3 regions of the Shewanella rhizosphaerae genome follow, and region 3 is predicted to be linked to each of the others. Evidence: predicted binding sites of a transcription regulator. Region 3 holds the regulator's gene; each other region holds the start of a gene.
The links. The regulator MetJ, encoded in region 3, represses methionine synthesis genes. The targets are predictions, from matches to a motif close to TAGACGTCTAGACGTCTA.
Positions count from the first base shown of each region.

Region 1: msrA (peptide-methionine (S)-S-oxide reductase MsrA) is a predicted target of MetJ. The motif match lies at 3,869-3,886, and genes of this name have one in related genera.
Region 2: K0I63_RS09160 (cystathionine beta-lyase) is a predicted target of MetJ. The motif match lies at 3,297-3,314, and genes of this name have one in related genera.

Region 1 is NZ_CP080420.1:2,223,017-2,230,667, forward strand. It holds gene K0I63_RS09920 (alpha/beta fold hydrolase) at 1-558, opposite strand, end outside; gene seqA (replication initiation negative regulator SeqA) at 859-1,389, shown strand; gene pgm (phosphoglucomutase (alpha-D-glucose-1,6-bisphosphate-dependent)) at 1,434-3,113, shown strand; gene msrA (peptide-methionine (S)-S-oxide reductase MsrA) at 3,286-3,765, opposite strand; gene astE (succinylglutamate desuccinylase) at 4,100-5,152, shown strand; gene K0I63_RS09945 (thiamine pyrophosphate-dependent dehydrogenase E1 component subunit alpha) at 5,336-6,514, shown strand; gene K0I63_RS09950 (alpha-ketoacid dehydrogenase subunit beta) at 6,518-7,495, shown strand; gene K0I63_RS09955 (dihydrolipoyllysine-residue acetyltransferase) at 7,507-7,651, shown strand, end outside.
Region 2 is NZ_CP080420.1:2,030,222-2,037,872, reverse strand. It holds gene pdsO (sortase-associated OmpA-like protein PdsO) at 1-161, opposite strand, end outside; gene pdsR (proteobacterial dedicated sortase system response regulator) at 381-1,073, shown strand; gene pdsS (proteobacterial dedicated sortase system histidine kinase) at 1,076-3,250, shown strand; gene K0I63_RS09160 (cystathionine beta-lyase) at 3,351-4,538, shown strand; gene K0I63_RS09155 (CreA family protein) at 4,639-5,133, opposite strand; gene yegD (molecular chaperone) at 5,201-6,574, opposite strand; gene K0I63_RS09145 (NfeD family protein) at 6,747-7,651, shown strand, end outside.
Region 3 is NZ_CP080420.1:578,236-585,886, forward strand. It holds gene K0I63_RS02605 (tetrathionate reductase family octaheme c-type cytochrome) at 1-129, opposite strand, end outside; gene K0I63_RS02610 (DUF3373 domain-containing protein) at 174-1,886, opposite strand; gene K0I63_RS02615 (c-type cytochrome) at 1,951-2,280, opposite strand; gene K0I63_RS02620 (conjugal transfer protein TraF) at 2,793-3,989, shown strand; gene K0I63_RS02625 (sulfite exporter TauE/SafE family protein) at 4,052-4,792, opposite strand; gene metJ (met regulon transcriptional regulator MetJ) at 4,871-5,185, opposite strand; gene metB (cystathionine gamma-synthase) at 5,409-6,575, shown strand; gene K0I63_RS02640 (bifunctional aspartate kinase/homoserine dehydrogenase II) at 6,595-7,651, shown strand, end outside.

The DNA of each region.
Region 1 (7,651 bases), 1.6 Mb from region 3:
TGCCAGCGGCCAACCAATGAGGTGCTCATAGCTGGATTTCAGTCCGGCCAGGTTCATCTTCCAGGCAAAGCCTTGCTCATCCTTGGTGAGGTTTTTCAGCAGAAACAGCGCCGTACCTTCGTCGATACCGGCACCGAGCAGCTGCTTTTGCGCATCGGCGCGGTTAGCCAGCGCGCTAAGCTCTAGGTTGCTTAGGCCGGAAAACACGGTTTGATGCCTGGGCTGATAGGCGACGGGCGCAATGTCTGCCGCCACCAGACTCTTGACGCGATCGCCATAGAGCAGGGCCGTCGCCATGGCGATCTTGCCGCCCATGGAGTGGCCGACCAGGTGCGCTGACTCCAGCTCGAGTTCATCCATCAAACCAATTACGGCTTCGGCCAGCATGGGATAGTCCATGTTGGGCCAGTGTGGGCTGAGGCCATGGTTTGGCACGTCGATGCGGATCACCTGATGATCTTCGAGTGCATTGCCTAAGGTTTTTAGGTTATCCAGGTTGCCAAACAGGCCGTGGATAAGGATAACCGGGCTACCTTGTCCCGATTGGGTGTAATTCAAGCTGGTCATGGAAAGGCTGGTCTTGGAAAGTTAAGCGTGAAAATAATTGCCCAAATTGTGCCTGTTAATCGCTGCAAAAGACAGCATTAAGCGCGATCGCGCCATTCTCTGACGGGTTTTTGCGCACTTGAGGCGTAATTTATTGATCTTGTAACCAAGTTGTGGATTTTTAATGCGATCGCTCTTTATTCCTGTGGGAAAGATAGCATACACTTGAACGGATCTGGCATCAGTTGCTGCGGATCGCGTTCGCGATAACAATAACCTAATTACCTTTACCGTCTAAGGAAGATTCTAGTCATGAAATATATTGAGATTGATGAAGAGCTATATCGCCATATTGCCAGCAAGACAGAGCGCATAGGAGAGAGTGCTTCAGAGATCCTGCGACGATTACTCGGCCTAGACGTAGAGACGGTTGCCATGGAGCAGCCTAAGCAGATCAGCCAGCCAGGCCTTGATAAAGAGGTGGCGCAAACTCATCAGGCGGCGAGTATCGACCCCGAGACCTTGATCGACAAGGGGGCACTGGCCCAGCAAAAAGGCGCCGTTGGCCGTTTCCTGTTTACCTTAGAGGCTATCTATAAAGCGACGCCTAATCAGTTTGACCAGGTGCTGCAGATCCAGGGGCGCGATCGTCTCTATTTTGCGACCTCGAAAGAGTCGCTACTCAAGGCCAGTAAGTCGGCCAACCCGAAAGAGATTGGCAACAGTGGCTTCTGGGTCACCACCAATAACAACACGGCGAAGAAGCGCACCATCCTAAGCGAAGTATTAGGTCAGTTCGGCGTGCAAGAAAAACAGATTGAATCCATTATCGGTCATATTTAAGTGAGATACTGAGGCTCAATCTACCCGACACTTAGGAGTACATTTTGGCGCTACACGAGCGAGCCGGTAAACCGGCACAACAAAGGGACTTGGTTAATATTCCTAAACTGATGAGCCACTACTATCGGCTCTCACCGGATGTGACCAATGATGCGCAGAAGGTCACGTTCGGCACCTCGGGCCACAGAGGCTGTGCCTTTAATAAGAGTTTCAACGAGAAGCACATCTTGGCGATTGTTCAGGCTGTGGTGGATCACCGCATCGAGGCGGGCATCAAGGGCCCTATGATCGTCGGTATCGACACCCATGCACTGTCTCAGGCGGCTTATGTCACCGCTCTTGAGGTACTGACCGCCAATGGCGTGCAGGTGATTGTCGCCAAGAACGATGAGTATACGCCCACCCCTGTGGTGTCCCATGCCATCATAGCGGCCAACAGAGCGCAGGGGGCAGGGCTTACCTATGGGCTTAACTATGGGCTTACCGATGGCCTTATCATCACGCCATCTCACAATCCGCCTCAAGATGGTGGCATCAAATATAATCCCCCCCATGGTGGTCCGGCCGAAGGCGGCATCACGGCATGGGTCGAGCAGCGCGCCAACGAGTATCTGGCCAAGCAGCTAGAAGGGGTTAAGCGCCTCACCTATTCAGTAGCGGTCACGACCAGTCTTATTCAAGAGCGCGATCTGATGGCGGCTTATGTTGAAGATCTCGAGCAGGTGATCGACATGCAGGCCATTAAGCAGGCCGGTATTCGTATCGGCGTCGATCCCCTCGGCGGCTCAGGAATTCACTATTGGGACAAGATTGCCGAGCGCTATGGGCTGGATATTACCCTGGTGAACGATCGCATCGATCCCGCCTTTGGTTTTATGCCCCTGGATAAGGATGGCAAGATCCGTATGGACTGCTCATCGCCCTATGCCATGGCGGGACTGTTGGCCCATCAGGATGCCTTCGATATCTGTGTCGGTAACGATCCCGATTACGACAGGCACGGTATCGTCTGCCCAGGCAGCGGCCTGATGAACCCTAACTATTATCTGGCGGTGGCTATCGAGTACCTCTTGTCCCATCGCCCGCAGTGGTCTGCCGATCTCAAGATAGGTAAGACCCTGGTTTCCAGCGCCATGATAGACAAGGTGTGTAGTGAGCAGTCGCGTAGCCTCTGTGAAGTGCCGGTTGGCTTTAAATGGTTTGTCGATGGCCTAGCTGATGCCAGTTTCGCCTTCGGCGGCGAAGAGAGTGCCGGCGCCGCCTTCCTACGTCGTGACGGCGGCAGTTGGTGTACCGATAAAGATGGTTTCATCCTGGCGCTGCTGGCGGCAGAGATACTGGCGGTAACGGGTAAGACGCCTGCTAAGCTTTATGCCGAGATGGTCGAGCGTCACGGCGAGAGCTTCTACAAACGTATCGACTCGCCGGTTAACCCTAAGCGTAAGGTTAAGTTTAATCAGTTGGTGAGCGAGCCCTTGAATGTCAGCGATCTTGGCTGTGAAGCCATGGCTGGAGATGCGATCCTCGAGGTACTCACCCATGCTCCGGGTAATGGCGCGGCTATTGGCGGCATCAAGGTAGTGACCGAAAAAGCCTGGTTCGCCGCGCGCCCATCGGGCACAGAGGCGTTGTTTAAGCTCTATGGCGAAAGTTTTGTCAGCGAGGCACATCTCGAGCAGGTGCTGGAGCAGGCCCAGCAGATGATAGAGCGGCTGTTGGTCTAATCGAAGTTGGCCTAGTTCGTCGGTCTAGTTCGTTAGACTAACAGGCTCTTGGATAAACCTTAGTCGGTTACTCCTTGGAATCTTAATTCTTAGTACAGATCAAAAAAGCCAGTGATTCACTGGCTTTTTTTGGGGGCGTAACTTGCATCGAGCTGCTTGGAATAACCAAGCGCTAGTAGGTAAGGTGACAGCTAGGCAAGTTGTTCTTTTCCAGATAGTTCTGATGGTACTCCTCCGCCTTATGGAAGGTGAGCACTGGGACTATCTCAGTCACTATGGGTCTAAGCCCCCATTTACCGCTTCGGGCGAGGGCCAACTTTGAGGTTTCGGCCTGTTCCTTCTGCGTCTTGTCGTGGAAGAAGATGGCGCTGCGATACTGGCTGCCGATATCGCCGCCCTGCATATTGAGCATGGTGGGATTATGGTTACTCCAGAACACAGACAGCAGATCGTCGAAGCTCACCTTGGTCTCGTCAAACTCGACCTGTACCACCTCGGCGTGCCCGGTTGTGCCAGTCTTAACCTCTTTATAGGTGGTGGCCTTGTCATCACCGCCCATATAGCCACAGGTGGCAGAGGTAACGCCGTCTATCTGCTTGAAAAAATACTCTACGCCCCAGAAACAGCCTGCGCCAAATGTTGCTAATGCCATGGTTGACCTCTTCTCGATTAACGCTTATCTATCTTTTGTTCATCTAGATAGCCAATTATCTAGTGTCTAAATTATCTAACGAATCGTCTAGCGCAGTTAATTTTATACGTTTAGATGGCTAGACGGCTTTATTCTGTATTATCTGATTAACGAATGCAACAGGGAAAATATGCGGCGATCGACTGGCCCGCGTGGTCGTCGACTCGCTTAAGTGTTACTATGCTGGCCAACTGATAATAATGCTAATAAATCCAAGGAGTCGCTATCTTTCAGGCCTACAAGGTGGGCGCTGTGGTAGTGATGCAGTAAGGAGTTTGCAGTGCAAGACACCCTGATGTTGTCGAAAGACTTTTTGCAATTGACACTAGACAATCCTGTCGGCCTCGAGGCGTTTGAATTTACCCTGGGGCAACACACCCAGGTGTCGGTATGGGATACCGGCGTCATCCAATTTGAGCCGCTCGTTACGCATGAAGCTAATCAAGAGAGCGAGCAAGATGGAAAGGAAGATGCGCTTAAGAGCATAGTGCTCTCGTCGGCGGTTCATGGTAACGAGACGGCGCCAATCGAGCTGTGTGATCAGCTTATTACCGCGCTGCTGTCTGAGACGCTGATCGCCCGTCATCGCTTGCTGTTTCTAATCGGTAACCCACCAGCTATCCTAAACGGTACCCGTTTCGTCGAAGAGAACCTCAATCGTCTCTTCAGCGGCGCCCATGCCAAGGGTGAGAGCAATGCCGAGCGGTTCCGTGCTAAGAAGCTGGAGCAGTATGTGGATCGCTTCTTTAATGCGGCGCCCGAAGGCGGCAGTCGTTATCACTACGACCTGCACACGGCAATACGCGCCTCCAAGCATGAGAAGTTTGCCATCTATCCTTATCCACACGGCGCACCTTACAGCGGCGAGCAGATCATGTTCTTGGCCGCCTGCGGCATCAACACAGTGCTGTTTCACCACGAACCTACCACCACCTTTAGTTATTTCTCCGCCCATGGCTATCAGGCCCATGCCTTTACCATAGAGCTTGGCAAGGTGATGCCCATGGGGCAGAACGATATGACGCGTTTTATTGTGGTGAAAGAGATGTTGACCCGTCTGGTAAGCGGCCGCGATCTCGAGCTTGGTGAGTTTGATCCTAGCCAGGTGAATCTGTATCAGGTTAATCGCTCAATCAACAAGCAGTTTGATGACTTTAGCTTTACCTTTGCCGACGACGTAGAGAATTTTACGGCGTTTCCAAGAGGTTATATATTGGCTAAGGATGGCGGGACTGAGATTAAGGTCGAGGCCGAATCTGAGTCTATCGTGTTTCCCAACGCCAATGTGCCGGTTGGCCAGCGCACTGTGCTGTGTTTAGTGCCTGCCAAAGATTATCGCGTGGTTTAGGCTCTGGCTTGTAAAGCTAGCGATACATGGGGGAGGGTAGCTAGTTGTTAGCCACACCCTGTGATAGCTTGCTAGGTAGTTTACGTTAACGTAACTTTAAGGCCGCGTCATAATAGAGAATAGTGAACAACTTAGGCTGTTCGCAGTCAGATAACAAGAATACTCAGCTGATAAGAGAATAGTATGAGCAACGCAACGAGCAATACAGAGACTGTCCATCGCGTCAGTTTTCTCGATAAGGATTCATTATCGATCCCGATCCTGAAGATCCTTCAAGCCGACGGTACCACCTTTGAAAATGCTGTGTTACCCGTGATCGATCAGGATTTGGCTGCCAAAATTTATGATACTTGTGTGTTCACACGAGTACTCGATGAGCGCATGTTAGCCGCTCAGCGTCAGGGACGGATCAGCTTCTACATGACCTGTACCGGTGAAGAAGCCGCCGTGGTCGGCAGTGTCGCCGCCTTGGATCAGGACGATGTCATTTTAGCCCAGTACCGTGAACACGCGGCGATCCGCTATCGTGGCTTCACCACTGAGCAGTTTATGAACCAGATGTTTAGCAACGAGAAAGATCTGGGTAAGGGCCGTCAGATGCCGATCCACTACGGCTGTGAGGCGCTCAATTACCAGACCATCTCATCGCCGTTGGCCACTCAGATCCCACAGGCGACGGGTGTCGGCTATAGCCTCAAGATGCAGGGCAAACGTAACGTTGCCATCTGCTACTTCGGTGAAGGCGCAGCCTCAGAGGGCGATTTCCATGCCGGTCTCAACATGGCCGCCGTGCTGAACTCTCCAGTTATCTTCTTCTGTCGTAACAATGGTTACGCCATCTCGACCCCAACCAACGAACAGTTTGCCGGTAACGGTATCGCCAGTCGTGGTGTGGGCTATGGCATGCATACCATTCGCGTGGACGGTAACGACATGCTGGCAGTGATGGCAGCGACCCAGCAGGCGAGAGCCTATGCGCTGGAGCACAACAAGCCTGTGCTGATTGAAGCCATGACCTATCGTCTTGGCGCTCACTCCTCTTCGGACGATCCATCTGGCTACCGTTCTAAGGATGAAGAGGCCAAGTGGCAGCAGCATGATCCGGTTAAGCGTTTTAAGCTGTGGTTGATCAACAAGGGCTGGCTTGCCGAGAGCGACGATGCGGCCCTGTATGAGAAGTACCGTGAAGAGGTACTGGCCGCGGTGAAGGTTGCCGAGAAGCTACCTGCACCTAAGATTGACGAGATCATCGAAGATGTCCTCGATGAGCCGACGCCTAGGCTCAAGCAGCAGCTGACCGAGCTTAAGCAGCACATCAAGAAATATCCTGATTCCTATCCACGCAGTGCAGGGAGAGATTAAATCGTGGCAAAGATTAATATGTTACAAGCCATCAACGATGCCTTGACCATTGCGATGGAAACCGACGACAAGGCGGTGATCTTCGGCGAAGACGTTGGCCATTTTGGCGGCGTATTCCGCGCCACCTCTGGCCTGCAGGATAAGTTTGGTCGCGATCGTTGTTTCAACACCCCGCTGACAGAGCAGGGTATCGCTGGTTTTGCCAACGGTCTGGCATCTAATGGCATGACGGCCATTGCCGAGATCCAGTTTGCCGACTATATCTTCCCGGCGTTCGATCAGATAGTAAACGAGTCAGCCAAGTTCAGATACCGCAGCGGTAACGAGTTTAATGTGGGTGGTATCACCTACCGTACCCCTTATGGTGGCGGCATCGCCGGTGGTCATTACCACTCGCAATCGCCAGAAGCGTATTTCACTCAGACACCGGGTCTAAAGGTGGTCGTGCCCCGTAACGCCTATCAGGCTAAGGGCCTGCTGCTTGCCTCGATTCGTGACAAGAACCCTGTGGTCTTCTTCGAGCCTAAGCGTCTCTACCGCGCCAGCGTGGGCGAGGTGCCGGATGAAGCCTATGAGATTGAACTAGGCAAGGCCGAAGTGGTTCAGGAAGGTACAGACATTACCGTGTTGGCCTGGGGCGCTCAGATGGAGATCGTTGAAGAGGCGGCTAAGATGGCGGCCAAGAAGGGGATCTCTTGTGAGGTTATCGACCTGCGCACACTCGCGCCTTGGGATGTCGATACCGTTGCGGCCTCGGTGAAGAAGACCGGACGCTTGGTGATCAACCATGAAGCGCCGCTGACCGGTGGCTTTGCCGGCGAGATCGCCGCGACTATCCAGCAGGAGTGTTTCCTCTATCTGGAATCGCCAATTAGCCGCGTATGTGGTCTGGATACCCCATATCCGCTGATCCATGAGAAAGAATATATGCCTGATGCGCTCAAGACCTTTGAAGCGATCAAAGCATCGATGAAATACTAGGAGCCCCAGGCATGATTAAAGATTTTATTTTGCCCGATATTGGCGAGGGCGTGGTGGAGTGTGAGCTGGTCGAGTGGTTGGTTGCCGAAGGCGATACCGTCACCGAAGATCAGCCCATTGCCGACGTGATGACAGATAAGGCGCTGGTGCAGATCC
Region 2 (7,651 bases), 1.5 Mb from region 3:
ACTGCGCCCAGCACTATGCCTGAACCCACACCGATAAGTGTCTCTTCATCGGCCGAGCTATTGTTTGTACTTTGAGTCGCTTGAGTTGCGGGGGCAGCGAAAGCCATTGAGCTGCCAAATAACGAAACACTGATTAATGCGGCAATGATCTGCTTCTTCATGGGAAAATCCTCAAGTTGACATGGATTGGTGAATAAGAACCCTGTGGTTCCTGTCGATGAGGTCATTAAACCTGAGTGAAATGGCAAGTCCGGGGTGCAAAAATGACGATGCGCAGACCAAATGTGGCAAGAAAATGGCTTTTACCCCGGGCCACTTTTCTCCCGGGTATTTTGCTGTATAGTCACACTCCAGAAACCCTAAGCTGTAATGGATGGATCATGAAGCGTATTGCAATAGTGGAAGATGAGGCGGCTATCCGCGAAAACTACAAAGAGGTGCTGCAACAGCAAGGCTACTTTGTGCAGGCATACGCCAACCGCCCCAGCGCCATGGAGGCCTTCAACACGCGTCTGCCCGATTTAGCAATCATCGACATAGGCCTGGAAGATGAGATAGATGGTGGCTTTACCCTGTGCCAGTCACTCAGAGCCATGTCGAACACCCTGCCTATCATCTTTCTGACCGCCAGAGACAGTGACTTCGACACCGTCTGCGGCCTGAGACTGGGCGCCGACGACTATCTGAGCAAAGATGTCAGCTTCCCCCACCTGATCGCCCGCCTCGCGGCGCTATTTCGACGCTCGGACATCCAAAATGGTGCCAACCCACAAGATGGCATGATCGAGCACGGTAACCTGACCATAGATGTCAACCGCATCCAGGTCTACTGGAAGCAGCAGCCTATCGAGCTGACGGTGACCGAATTTTGGATGGTGCACGCCTTGGCCAAACGCCCAGGCCATGTACGTAGCCGTCAGGCGCTGATGCAGGACGCCAAGATCTATGTGGATGACAGCACCATCACCTCCCACGTGAAGCGGATCCGTAAGAAATTTATCAGCCAAGACCCAGAATTCGATTGCATCGATACCGTCTACGGCATGGGCTACCGCTGGGATACCCAAGACTAAGCATGTTTAATCTGCCCATCGGCCTGCGTACTAAGGTCGCAGTACTCTCTCTGTTCCTGCTCTGCCTGCCTTGGCTGGGCTATCAATATGTGTGGGAGATGGAAAAATACCTGCGCCACGGCCAGGAAAAGACTCTTGAAGGCACCACCCAGGCGTTAGCCACCGCCCTGCATGAACGCCCCAAGCTGTTCGACAAGCAGGCGAGCTTCTTGTCACAGGTAAAAAAGGGGCGGGATCTTTACGCCTATCCCTTAACCGGCCCTATCCATCTGGATGGCAAGCTGGGCGAATGGGCCTCTAACCGCCACCGCGCGGTGACCTACGGCGCCGATCACCAGCTGTTTAAGGCCGATGACGGCAAGCCCCTCAACGTCAGTTTCACCCATATGGTGGGCAAGTATGCCGGCTACCTCTATGGCTATTTCGAGGTGACAGATCCTAAGGTGATCTACCGCGGCACCAACAGCCTGCGCATCGACAACAACGATCATCTGGCCATCGCCACCCTGGCGCCCGACGGCCAGTTTCGCCGTTACATCGTCGCCACCATACGTGACGGCTGGATCAGCGCCTTCGAGCTGCCCGCCGATCCCCGCAAGTCACAACCCGTTACTCCAGAGGTACGCATTCAGGGCAAGTGGCTGAAGACAGATAAAGGCTACAACATTGAGCTGAGGATGCCGCTTGAGATGGTGGGCAGCAAGCTGGGCTTTGCCATCGTCGATGTTAACGACAGAAAGACGCGTAACGTCGAGGCGATCGTCGGCACCTCGGCCACGGATGATGTTACCAAGCTGGGGACTGTTTTGGTGCCTTCGCCAGAGATCGAAAGCATCATCAAGGGGATGAGTCACAACAGCTCACGGATCTGGGTGGTGGATCGCCACGGCCGGGTACTGGCAAAATCCGGCGATATCTACAGCAGCACCAATGTGTGGGCGCAGACGGCAACCGAGCAGACACCCGACACCTTCTGGGGCCGCTTCAAGCAGCAGTTCCTGCACCCGCTCTACTATCGCATTCTGACCACGCCGCCTAAGCATTTCGTCGACTCGCTCAAAGACTCTACCGTGCTGGAGGGTAGCCATATCCGTAAGGCCCTGGCAGGTCAGTTTGGCTCTACCTGGCGCCTCAGCCCAGATGGCAAGGCGGTGATCCTCGCCGCCGCCAGCCCCATCTGGATAGACGAAACCGTGATGGGCGTAGTGATCGCCGAGGAGACTACCCACGGCATTCGCACCCTGCGCAACAAGGCGCTGGAGAAGCTGTTTAACGTGATCCTGACCGTGATGAGCATGGGCACCCTGGCACTCTTCTTCTTCGCCTCCAGCATCTCCAGCCGCATCCGTAAGCTGAGGGACGATGCCGAGCAAGCGATCGACAGCCAGGGGCGGATCAGAAAGGCGATTGTCGGCTCTAAGGTGCGCGACGAGATAGGCGATCTCAGCCGTAGTTTTGCCAGCATAGTCGGCCGACTGAGCCAATATACCCACTATCTGGAGAACATGTCGTCGCGCCTCGGTCATGAGCTGCGCACCCCGGTCGCCGTGGTGCGCTCGTCCCTCGAGCACCTCAACAGTCAGGATCTGCCGCCGCAACATCAAAAATATGTTGATCGCGCCCACGAAGGGGTGAGCCGCCTCAACATGATCCTCAACAACATGAGCGAGGCGACCCGTCTCGAAGAGGCACTGACCGACGCCGAGGTGGACAACTTCCCCCTCTCCAAGGTGATCTCAGGTTGTATGCAGGGCTATCAGATGACCTATGCCAATCAGGTATTTGAGCTGGAGATAGACAAAGACCCCATGACCATGCGCGGGGTGCCCGAGTATATTGCCCAGTTGATGGACAAGCTGATCGCCAACGCCATCGAGTTCAGCCAGAGCGATACGCCGATTAAGGTGTCACTCAAGGCCAAGGGCCGTCAGGCGCTGCTGAGCGTGAGTAACCTGGGGCCTTCGCTGCCCGCCAACATGGGCGAGCAGATCTTCGAGTCCATGGTGTCTGTGCGCGCCCAGAAGGCGCAGGACAAGCCTCACCTGGGTCTCGGCCTCTACATCGCCCGCTTGATCACCGATTTTCATAAGGGCAGTATACGCGCCGAAAACTTGATGCAGGATGGTCAGGCCACCGGCGTGGTTATCCATATCCGTCTGCCGCTGGAGGCGCAATAGCCTCCACGCTAAAAGGGCAACCACTCCAATAAATCTCACTTTCATTTAGCCGTATAGATGTTAAGATGGCTGCATTGAGTTGCCAACACGAGAGTATGGGATGAAAAGAGAGACCAAGATAGTCAGCGTCGGCCGGGACAAGAAATGGAGCAAGGGAGTGATCAACCCGCCGGTATTTCGCGCCTCCACCGTGGTGTTCGACACCATAGAGGATATGCGTCATGCCACCAAGAACCGCGCCAACGGCGAGATGTTTTATGGTCGTCGCGGTACCCCAACCCACTTTGCCTTCCAGGCGGCCATCGCCGAACTCGAAGGCGGCGTAGGCACCGCCCTCTACCCTTCAGGTTCGGCGGCCATCTCAGGCGCCCTGCTCTCCTTCCTCAAGGCTGGCGATCATCTGCTGATGGTCGATACCGCCTATGAACCCACTCGGGATCTGTGCGACAAGCTGCTCAAGGGCTTCGGCATAGAGACCACTTACTATGATCCCCTCATAGGTGATGGCATAGAGGCGCTTATCCGCCCCAATACCAAGGTACTGTTTCTCGAATCTCCCGGCTCCATCACGCTAGAAGTGCAGGACGTGCCGACCCTGAGCGCCATCGCCCATCGCCACAATCTGGTGGTCATGCTGGATAACACCTGGGCCTCACCCATCAACTGCCGCCCCTTCGATCTGGGGGTGGATATTTCGATCCAGGCGGCGACCAAATATATCGTCGGTCACTCGGATGTGATGCTGGGAACCGCCACCGCCAACCAGGCTCATTGGGACCAGCTCAGGGAAAACAGCTACCTCATGGGCCAGTGTACCTCGGCGGATGATATCTATCTCGCCAGTCGCGGCCTGCGCACCCTGGGAGTACGCATGGCCCAGCATGAGAAGAATGGACTAGAGGTCGCCAACTGGCTGGCCACACGCCCAGAGGTGGATCATCTGCGCCACCCCGCCTTTGACTCCTGCCCAGGACATGAGTTCTTCAAGCGGGATTTCAGCGCCTCCAACGGCCTCTTCTCCTTCGTGCTCAAACGCGGCAATATCAAGGCGATCACCGCCTTCGTCGAAGGCATGGACCACTTCAAGATGGGCTTCTCCTGGGGTGGCTACGAGAGCCTGATCTTGGGGGTCTTCGGTATCGACAAACTGCGCACCGCCACCCAGTGGGACAGCAGCAAGCCGCTGATCCGCTTGCATGTGGGCCTGGAAAATCCTGAAGATCTCATCAAAGATCTCGAGGCCGGCTTCGCCCGCTACAACGCGGTATTGGATGGCCAGAGCGACTAGCGCCTCACCTGAATAAGCTTAAGGATCCCCCATAAAAAAAACGCCGTCAGATGACGGCGTTTTCTTTGTTTTAATTACCTGCAGGTTTTTCCGATTCACGCTAGTGAGTCGCTGGCGCTTCGTTTTGCGCCGCAGGCGCTTGCCAGGCCTGCGTGCCATACAGGGGCACGGTCGACAGGCTGTGCTTATGGCTGCCATCTGTCTCCTTGGTGGAGTATGAGAGATAGATCAGCGTCTGGCTGTCGGCGTCATAGATGCGTCTCACCTTGAGAGATTTGAACAAGATACTCAGTGAAGCCTTAAACACCACCTCGCCGCCGTGGCTCTTGTCGATATTGGCGAGATCCGCAGGCAAAATAGGCCCTGTCTGACGACAGGCGATCCCCATATCCGACGGATCGGCAAAGTCCAGATTCGCCTCGATACGACTGATGTGACAGGTCACGCCGGGGATCTTAGGATCTTGCCTGGCCTCGATGATCACATCCTTGGTGGTAAAGAGCCCCAGGCTCACCTTGCCCACATCATCACCGCAGCCGGTCAGCAGGCTTGTTGCTGCAACAAACATGATTCCAATCCAAGCTTTCATCTTCATTCCTTTTTGCCTTGTTGTCTCGTTGTTTTGTGGTCTTATTGCCTTGACGCCCTAACACCTTATTGCGTTAGCCAAATACCTTCTGCGCCCAGCGGGTTAGTCCGGCGGTCACACTGCCAAAGTGGTCACCGACCACTATCTCAGTCTCAGGATACATCTGGGCAATCTTTTGGTAAATCGCCGGGCTCTTGGCCGTACCGCCGGTGACATAGATAATATCGGCCTGTGCCTTATCCGTCGCTTTAGCCATTGCCTCAGCCATTAAGGACTGGATCAAGCCCACAGGCTGAGCGATTGCATCAACGAAACCTTGCTGATCGACTTCGGCAACCAGCACAGCATCGACATAATCCAGACTCGCCTGAGTGGCGGCATCATCTGACAGGGCAATTTTCGCGCCCTCGGCGCTGCGTACCAATCGATAGCCGAGCTGATCCCGTTGCACCTTGAGCAGGCGCGACAACAGATCCGCCCGCTCGGCATCCTTTATCAGCTCCTCAATCATCTTGCGGCTGGTCAGGCTGGCAAAGTCACGCTGGGCGCTGATGTCGTTGACCGCTACCGCATTCCAGAAGGGTTGGCTGGGCACTGGTAGGCCATTGACCATCTGAGACCCCAGCCCAAGGTGGGGCATGAAGGCCTTCATCGCCAGGGCGATATCCAGATCGTTACCGCCGATACGCTGGCCGCTGTGGCCGAGAAAATCCTCACTGCGATCCGCCTTAGCGATATGAGATGGCCCCATCTTCACCACAGAGCAGTCAGTGGTGCCGCCGCCCACATCGACCACCAGCACTGTCTTGTCCTGGGTCAGGCTAGCCTCGAAATCCATCCCCGCCGCCAAGGGCTCGAACAGGAAACTTACCTCGATGAAACCCGCGCGTTTAGCCGCCAGCGCCAGGATGGCTTCGGCCTGACGATTGCTCTCCTCGCCGCCTATCCCCTGAAAGTTGACCGGGCGACCGATCACCGCGTGGGTGGCTCTTCCCTTAGCGCCCAACTGCTTATCCGCTAAGGTCTTAATATGCATCATCATCAGGGTGACGATATCTTCAAACAGGGCTATTTGATCCGCTCGTAGACCGGTTGCGCCCAGGAAAGACTTGGGCGAGCGCACATAGAAGCCCTCTTCGGGCATCTCAAGATAATGGGCCACCGCCTGTTCACCGACAAACACCGCCTGCTCATCGCCGTCGAGATCCAGCGCCTGACGGGCATGACGGGCCCGGCTCAGCTGCGCCGAGCGTAGCTTGGCATAATCGGCCTTCAATTCACCAGCTAGCTGCTGATAGACGGCCTCGGCAATCAGCTCACGGTCGAAGGCATACAGGGTCGATACTAGGTAGTGAGAGTCCCCCGCCAGGGGCAACAGCTGCACCCTTTCCCCATCCATAATGCCGACGGCGCAGTTGGCGCTGCCATAATCGAATCCAACAAACATGCAAAGCGCTCCCGCCCATGAAAAAGCCGAGCAAAATAACACACTCACCATAAAAGACAAGCGGCCGACTCAAATACCCACCACCCAAGCGCCTACAAAAGCTCTTACAAATGCTCACACAAATATTGACTATGGGAAATCGACTAAACTTAAAGGGATATTGGGAGTCGTTATGCACTGCTTAAACCGACGTTCACTGAGTGTTATCCTCCTGCTCTTGCTAATCGCGCTGAGCCTGGGTAAGAGCGTGTCGGCCGCAGAGGAAAACAGTGAGTCCGCGCAGCAAACCACGCCCCAACCCATCCCCCTGCTGCAATTTAGCGGCGCCATAGGCCCTGCCATAGGCGAATACTTAAGTGAGGAGATAGAGCACGCCAATCGCCTGCCCGCTGAGCAGCGACCCGAGCTTATCATGATAGTGCTAGATACCCCCGGGGGGCTGGTCACGAGTCTCAGAAGCATCAATCAGGCGATCCTTGCATCCAAGATCCCAATCGCCTGTCTGGTAGCCCCGCCAGGCGCCAGGGCGATGAGCGCCGGCACCTATATGCTCTATGCCTGCCATATCGCCGCCATGGCCCCCACCACCACGCTAGGCGCGGCGACGCCAGTGCAGCTGGGCATGCCCTCATCACCTCAAGACTCTGGTTCTGGTTCCGGTTCAGGTTCTGGCTCTGATCCCAAAGAATCTGGCTCCCAGGATAAGGCAGCACAAAAGGATGGCATGGGTCAGTCTCCTCCCGAGTCAACGCCAAAGGACAACAAGGATGCCATGGCCCACAAGGTGCTCAACGATGCGGTGGCCTATATTCGCTCCCTGGCTAACCTGAGGGGGCGTAACGTCGAGTTTGCCGAGCGTGCGGTCATCGATGCCGCTACCCTCACCTCAGATGAGGCGCTGGCCCAGAATGTGATCGACCTGATAGCGGCCGATCCACAAGAGTTGGTTGCCAAGCTCGAAGGCTTCAGCGTGGTGGTGGATGGCAAGGCTAAGCGCCTGTCCCTGACAGGGGCGAATCTGGCTCCCCATCAGCAGAGCTGGCGCAATCGCGTTATCGCCACCATAACCGATCCCAA
Region 3 (7,651 bases):
CACCTGAGAGCCCTGGGTAAAGGGTCCCTGAATGGCTTCCTTATGCGGGTTTTCGGCGATGGCATTGAGGCTGGCCAAGCCGAAGATCCCTGCAGCAAACATCGCCGTGAGAGAATGTGTGTGTTTCATTGTCTGTTCCCTACCCCCGGCCTAGGCCGGGGGAGATAGCTTAGTTAGAAGTTGACGACGAGTGAGGCATTGATGTCATAGGCGGTATCGACTACTGGCAACATGGAGAAGGCAGAGCCAGCGATCACATCATCCACTTTTTGTGGGGCGCCCACCGGAGTGCCACTGCCGGTATATTCGTAGTCGTAGTAGAGACCAGCGAGTTTGATAAACATTCTTGGGTTGATATCAAACATATAGTAGGCCTCGGCCACATGACCACGGGTAGCCAGCTTGCTGCCGATAGGATCGTCTTGTGCCTGAGTAAATGGGGTCCAGTACTTGGAACCATAGTTATACTCGAGGCCGAACTTGCCGTAAGGCGCTGGGATCTGAATACCCACATAGATACCGTAACCATCTTTGGTGTCGTTCTCATCGGCGGCGCTTGGCATCATGATGATCTCGCTGCCGTCGGCATTGAGCTGTGCTTCGAATACCGCATCGCTGAGCATGCCACCAAACATACCGGCATTACCGTTGCCTTCGGCGCGGGTCCAACCGAAAGAGGCGAAGGCCTTGAAGTCTTCATCGCTCTCGTAGGCGTAGCCGATGCCGCCCAGGTACATGTCGCCGATCACGCCGCTAGGCTGTACTCGGGTCTGGAAGTTGAAGTTGCTGAACTTCTGCATGTCCTGATACATGGTGGGGGCAAAGATTCCCGCTAGCTGTGTTGGGAAGGCCATGGTGCCCTTGAAGCCATCGTTGATATCTTTGGCGCCAAACAGGGTGAATTGCAGGAAGTGGTTACCGTCGTTGATGGCATCTATGTTAAAGCCGCCTAGGTGGGTGTCTTTGGTGACGATATCGCCAAACATCTCACCATTGCCCCACTGTGACTCGAAGCCCTGGCCGTAACAGAAGCGCACTACCTGACCTTCGATGCCGGTGATCTCACCCAGCTTGTAACCCAGAGTTAGACCATCGAAGTTGAAGTTAACTAGGTGACCCGATGGTGTACCGCCGCGTTTCTCGTTTTCACGATATTGGGTTGGTGGGCCATAGGTAGATGGACGACGACCGATAGAGAGGTAGGTGTTGCTGCCACCTATGTTCTTCCAGTCGAAGTAGGCGCGTTCTACCCTGAGCCAGTCGCCGCTGGTGTTACCACTGTTGGTGCCGTCCATGGTGAAGGAGCGCCATGAGTCGAAGACTTGAACACCTGTGGAGTCGCCCCAGTTTTTGTACATGCTGAGACGGCCGGCGAAGCTGACGTTATCCCATACCTTGGCCTTGAGGTTGAGTCGCAGACGCGTGGTATAGAAGATGTCGTTGTTGATATCTTGGGTGGTCTTGGGGGCCAGCACGTAAGGCATCACGCCTTGTAGCATGCCGCTCTGGAAGGCGGCGGCAAGATCCGGATTGGCCGCCATCATCTGTCCCAGGGGGGAGTTGGGATCGTTAGGCATACCAAAGGCACCAGACATGGCTTTAGCACCAAAATCGTTGAAGTCCACCTTGATTGCAGGGTTCCAGGTGACATTTTGGTAGTGCAATGAATGGGCCTTGGTACGGAAATCGCCAGTGATCTCTAATCGGTCGAGAGCGGTGTGGCGCTCGTTCTTATCGACGCGGCTGTTGATCTGATCGATCTCTTCGGTGAGATCGGCAAGTTGTTGTTTAAGTTCGGCTATTTTTTGCGCATCGCTATCGGCGGCATAGACTGAGCCTGACATAGCCAGAGCGTTAGCGATCAATATAGACAGTAGAGTACGCATGTGAATCTCTCCTTAGGCGCTCATCGGGAGCGGTGAATGAGCGCTTCGATTACGAAATCTGTGGTTAACCGCAAGTCTGTGGCTGATCTGAGTCGGCCGCGTGGTCGTATAAGAACTGCTGGATATCAAGGCGTTCTTTGTCGGAGAGCTTTTTAAATACGTCTGGTTGGGCGCTGTGCATGTCGCGCTTGAAGAAGCGATCCCACTGGCTCATGGTCTTGCTCATGGGCGTGAGTTCACCGGCGGCATCGCCCTTGCTGTGGCAGGCTTTGCACTCTTTTTTATAAAGATGTTTCCCTTTCTTAGGGTTACCACCGTCGACGGCGTAGACTTGTCCGCCTACGGTGAAGGCGAGGAGTAAGCATGTAGCTATTTTGGCAACGTTTTTCATCATCATTTTCCTTAACCGCTACTCTGAGCGATTTATTAACCTGAAACAAAATGCTTGTTTCTTGTTGGAAAATTTACCAAAAGGGGGTAGTTGTAAATTTGATGTTGATCACCTTCATGAAAAAAATCTAATTGATAAAAATATCATGGATAAAAATCTAATGAACAAGGTGTAATGCAATGAAATTTAATGATTTTTGTTTTTAAGGTTTTGCTATCTTGTGATCTTGCTCTCGGGGAGAAACTACCTAGTTAGATCACACTTTATTATTTCAGCTCTCTCTAAATAGGTATTTTTGCTTGTTTTTGTATTGCAAATGGGCCTGTTTTAACGGGCTGAGTGGCGAACCGAATCGGCAGGTTTCTCTGGCAATGGGAAGGGGCGGCGAAATGATTTAAAAAAAAGTGTCTGATCGAGCTGTTTTGAGAGCACTTTTTAGCCGTCTTAGTCTATCTTTAAAGACGACTCGGGTAGATTCCTGAGCGAGAACAAAAATAATGAACGGGGTGAATGAGATGAAATACCTTAGCTTGGTCATCGCAGTGTTATTGTCTGGTAGTGCCTCATTGGTATCTGCCGCCTCCCTCTACAACGAGGCCCGTAGTGATGCCATGGGCGGAACCGGGGTCGCGGCCTCTAACCGCGAAGGTGCCGCCTTTATCAATCCCGCCCTGTTAGCCATTCATGCCCCCAAGTATTCCGGCGGCGCGGTGATGTTGCCCGTGCTGGGCGCCGAGGCAGCCAATATCGATAACCTGACCGATAAGTTCGACGCCCTGCAGGCCTCCTATGACGGTCTGGAGGCGGCCATCAATGCCAGCGACGTCACTGGGATCACCAATTACCGCGACATGCTGGTCGCCGATCTCAAGTCCCTCGATGGTGAAAATGCCTATGGCAGCGTGGGGCTAGGTTTTTCCGTGGTTTTACCGACCAAGCGCATGCCTATGTCGATCTTTTACAAGACCTATATCGATGCGGTGAGCGTGGCGGTGATCGAGGACAGCGACATAGACGCCCTGACCAATCTTGACCCTAACAATCCGCCTGCGGTTACCGATCTGGATTCACAGGGGGCCGTGGTGGCCGGTGCCATCTCAGATCTTGGTGTGGCCCTTAGCTTCCCGCTGTCGATCGTCAATATGCCGGTCGCCGTGGGTATCTCGCCCAAGCTTCAGCGTATCGACACCTATAACTATGTGGTCAGCGCCAACAACTTTGACGCCGATGATTTCGACGACAACAAATACCGCAACGACGATACCGTGGCAAACCTGGATATCGGCGTGGCCATTCAGCCACTCGAACGCATGACCATAGGCCTGTCGGGACGTAACCTGGTGAGCCAGAAGCTGGACACCGTCGAGGCGATGGGGCGCAAGTTTATCTACCGTGTCGAGGCTCTCTATACCTTAGGTGTGGCCTATGATTGGGATAACTTCAGCCTGACGACAGATGTGGATCTTAATGGTCATAAGCGATTCGATGAGATAGGAGAGACCCAGTATTGGCGTTTGGGCGGCGAGATGAGGGCGACCGATTGGCTGGCCCTGCGTGTCGGCTATCGCCACGATATGAAAGATACCAGTAGCAACCTCTATACCTTGGGTACAGGCTTTACCATAGGCCGCTCCTTTAATCTGGATCTCACCGGCCTGGTGGGCACAGATGACGCCGTGGGCGGGGTGATTCAGACCTCCTATCATTTCTAGAGATAGGTTTTTTAGAAACAATAAGGCCGGCTATGATGCCGGCCTTCTCTTGAGCCTAGGTGTTAGAGCAGGGCACTTAAGGACTTGGCGGCCAGCAAGATGGCGCTCAGGCTACAGAGCACCAGCGTCATGATGCGGGTCCTATTCTTGTCTATGCGTCCCACCAGGCGATTGGCCATCAGGTAACCCAGCAGCACAGAGGGGAGCAGCAGCGCCGAGCAGTAGAAGTGATGCAGGGTCAGTAGACCCGTAAGCCCTAGGATCACTATGGCGATGGTGGAGCTGAAGATGAAGAAGGCCGACAGGGCCGCGCGAAACTGCTTGGCATCTTTACCCGAGAGCAGTATGGCCAGCGGCGGTCCGCCGATAGCGGCGATGTTGCCAAAGATCCCCGAGATCACGCCGGCGATAAACAGGCTGCGGCGGTTGACCACCAGGTTGAGCCGCATCAGGCTCAGCAGTACGGCGATGGCAACGATGATGGCGATGGTCATGCCGAGCACGTCCTGGGGCGCGACCATGAGCAGGCCGGCGCCGATCAGTCCGCCGGGGATGCGTCCCAGTAAGGCATATTGCAGGCCGTTGAATTCCAGGGCGCCACGCTCACGGATCAGGGTTAGAAGGGCGATAGAGAAGCCCATCAGGATCACGGGCGCAGGCACCAGAGATGGCTCGATAAGGTAGAGCAGGGGCGCGGCGACGACCGCCATGCCGAAACCGATCAGGCTCTGGGTGAGGGCGCCGACGAAGACGATAAGCGAGGCTAGCGCCAGAATATGAGGATCGAGCGGAAGTGCAGGCACTGCAATGTTCCAGGCTAAGGTTGAAAACTAAAAGAGGGACCGCCTAGCGATCCCTCTATCGATTCGTGTGTGAGTGGATTACTCCATCTCTTCCCACTCTATGCCCATCTCGGTCATCAGACGTTTGACTTCGGCTGGGATGCTATCTGGCTTGTCTTTAGACAGGTCATCGTCTTGGGGGAGTGGTTGACCGGTGTAGGCGTGCAGGAAAGCCTCGCACAGCAGCTCGCTGTTAGTGGCGTGACGCAAGTTGTTGACCTGGCGCCGGGTGCGCTCGTCGGTTAACACCTTAAGCACCTTAAGAGGAATAGAGACAGTGATCTTCTTTACCTGCTCATTCTTCTTACCATGTTCAGCATAGGGGCTGATATAATCGCCATTCCACTCAGTCATTGACTCACCTGTAAATTCTAAAATTCGGTGCAGATTTTAAACCCTTACAAATTACAGTCAAATTATTGCCTCGAATTTTTGGCAAATGCAAATAGATTTCTAAATGTTTGGACGTCTAAACGTCCAAAAGTTGTTGACGCTCACTATCGGCTTAGGTACATTTAGACGTCCAGACATCTCTTTTGCCGAGGTGCCTGCCCAGATCCAATTTGAGGAGTTGAAGATGACAGCGCGTAAACTAGCCACCGCCGCCGTACGACGAGGCATAGAGTCAGACACTCAGCACGGTGCCGTGGTGCCGCCTATCTATCTGTCGACAAACTACTCGTTTGAAGGGCATCAACAGCCGCGGGCATTCGATTACAGCCGCTCAGGTAATCCGACCCGCTCTATTCTCGGTGATGCGATTGCCGAACTGGAACAAGGGGCGACCGGCGTGGTGACCTGTACCGGCATGGCCGCCATCACACTGGTGACTAGCCTGCTGGGCCCAGAGGATCTGTTGGTGGTGCCTCACGATTGCTATGGCGGCAGCTATCGCCTCTTCACCAACCTGGCCAAGAAGGGCGCTTTTAAGCTATTGGTGGTGGATCAAACCGATGATGCCGCGCTCGAGCAGGCGCTGAGCCAGTCACCCAAGATGGTGTGGCTTGAGACCCCCTCTAACCCGCTGCTGCGAGTAGTCGATATAGAGGCCATCGCCCAGGCGAGCCACAAGGTGGGTGCTCAGGTGGTGGTGGACAACACCTTCCTCTCTCCTGTGTTACAACAGCCACTGTTGCTGGGGGCCGATATCGTGGTGCACTCCACCACCAAATATATCAATGGTCACAGCGATGTGGTGGGCGGCGCCGTGGTGGCCAAAGCCCCTGAGGTGGGCGAGCTGCTGCACTGGTGGTCGAACACCCTAGGTCTGACGGGGTCAGCCTTCGACAGCTACCTGACCCTGAGGGGGCTGAGAACCCTGGCGGTGCGCATTCGTGAACACCAAGCCAACGCTCAGAAGGTATTGGCACTGCTTTGTGACCACAAGGCGGTGGAAAAAGTGTATTATCCGGGGCTTGCCGAGCATCCAGGCCATGAAATTGCGGCCAGACAGCAGAAGGGCTTCGGCGCTATGCTGAGTTTTGAGCTAAAAGGTGGCGAATCGGCACTCGTTGCCTTTTTAGATGCGTTACAATACTTCTCGGTAGCCGAGAGTCTGGGAGGCGTAGAGAGTCTGGTGGCGGTTCCCGCGACCATGACCCACAGAGCCATGGACCCAGAGGCGCGCCGTGAGGCGGGCGTGAAAGATACCCTGATCCGTTTGTCAGTGGGCATAGAAGATGGCGAGGATCTGGTGGCAGATATTCTTGCGGGTTTAGAAGCGGCTATCGCGGTAAGTAGTTAAAGGGTTTGAGGAGCAGATAATGACACGTTGTCATTTGCATAAGTTTGGTGGTTCTAGTTTAGCGGATGCAGATTGTTACCGCCGCGTCGCCCACATTTTACTGACCCATGGCCACAGCGATGATCTTATCGTAGTGTCGGCCGCGGGCAAGAGTACCAATTTCCTATATCGCCTGCTGGAGCTGTGCGACACAGATCAGCTGTGGCAGGAAGAGTTACAGGTGCTGGTGAGTTACCAGCAGAATCTAATCGAGCAGCTGCTCTCCAACGAGCAGGCCCGTAGCCTGAGAGAGCGACTGGCCACCGACAAGTCGCAGCTGACCAGCCTGTTGTCGCTCGATGAGCTCAACGATTATCAACGCAACCAGGTAGTAAGTTTCGGCGAGCGCTGGTCTTCCCGTCTGCTGGCGGCGCTGTTGCGCGAGTCTGGCGTGGCGGCGACCGATGTCGATGCCCGCACCCTACTGGTCGCCGATGAAGGCGCCGTACCGCAGATCCGCCTTGGCGAGTCGCGCCAGAAGGTGCAGGCGCTGCTCGAGGCCCATCCTCAAGAGCGTCTGGTGATCACCGGTTTTATCTGCGCCAACGAGCAGGGCGATACCCTGCTGCTGGGCCGTAACGGCTCAGATTTTAGCGCCACCTTACTGGCTAGCCTGGCGGATATCGAACGTGTCACCATCTGGACAGATGTGGAAGGCGTATTTAACGCCGACCCGAACCGAATTAACGATGCCAAGTTGCTTAAGAGCATGTCGCTCACCGAGGCGAACCGCCTGGCGCACCTTGGCTCTCCCGTGCTGCATAACCGCACTCTGCAGCCACTGTTCGACACCGAAGTCAGCCTGGCGGTGCGTTCAAGCTACGCCCCCCATACAGATTTTACCCTGATCGCCCCTAAGAGCTCGTCGGCCAGTGCCCCTGTGGTGACCAGCCTCTCCAGCGTCAGTCTGTTTAGTCTGACCATAGGGGTCGAGTTACCGCAGTTGCTGGCCTGTTTTGCCCAGGCTGGCCTGACGCCACTGGCCTATTGGTCGTTGGCCCACGGCCGCGCCGAGCTGGCCTTTACCCATGAGAATC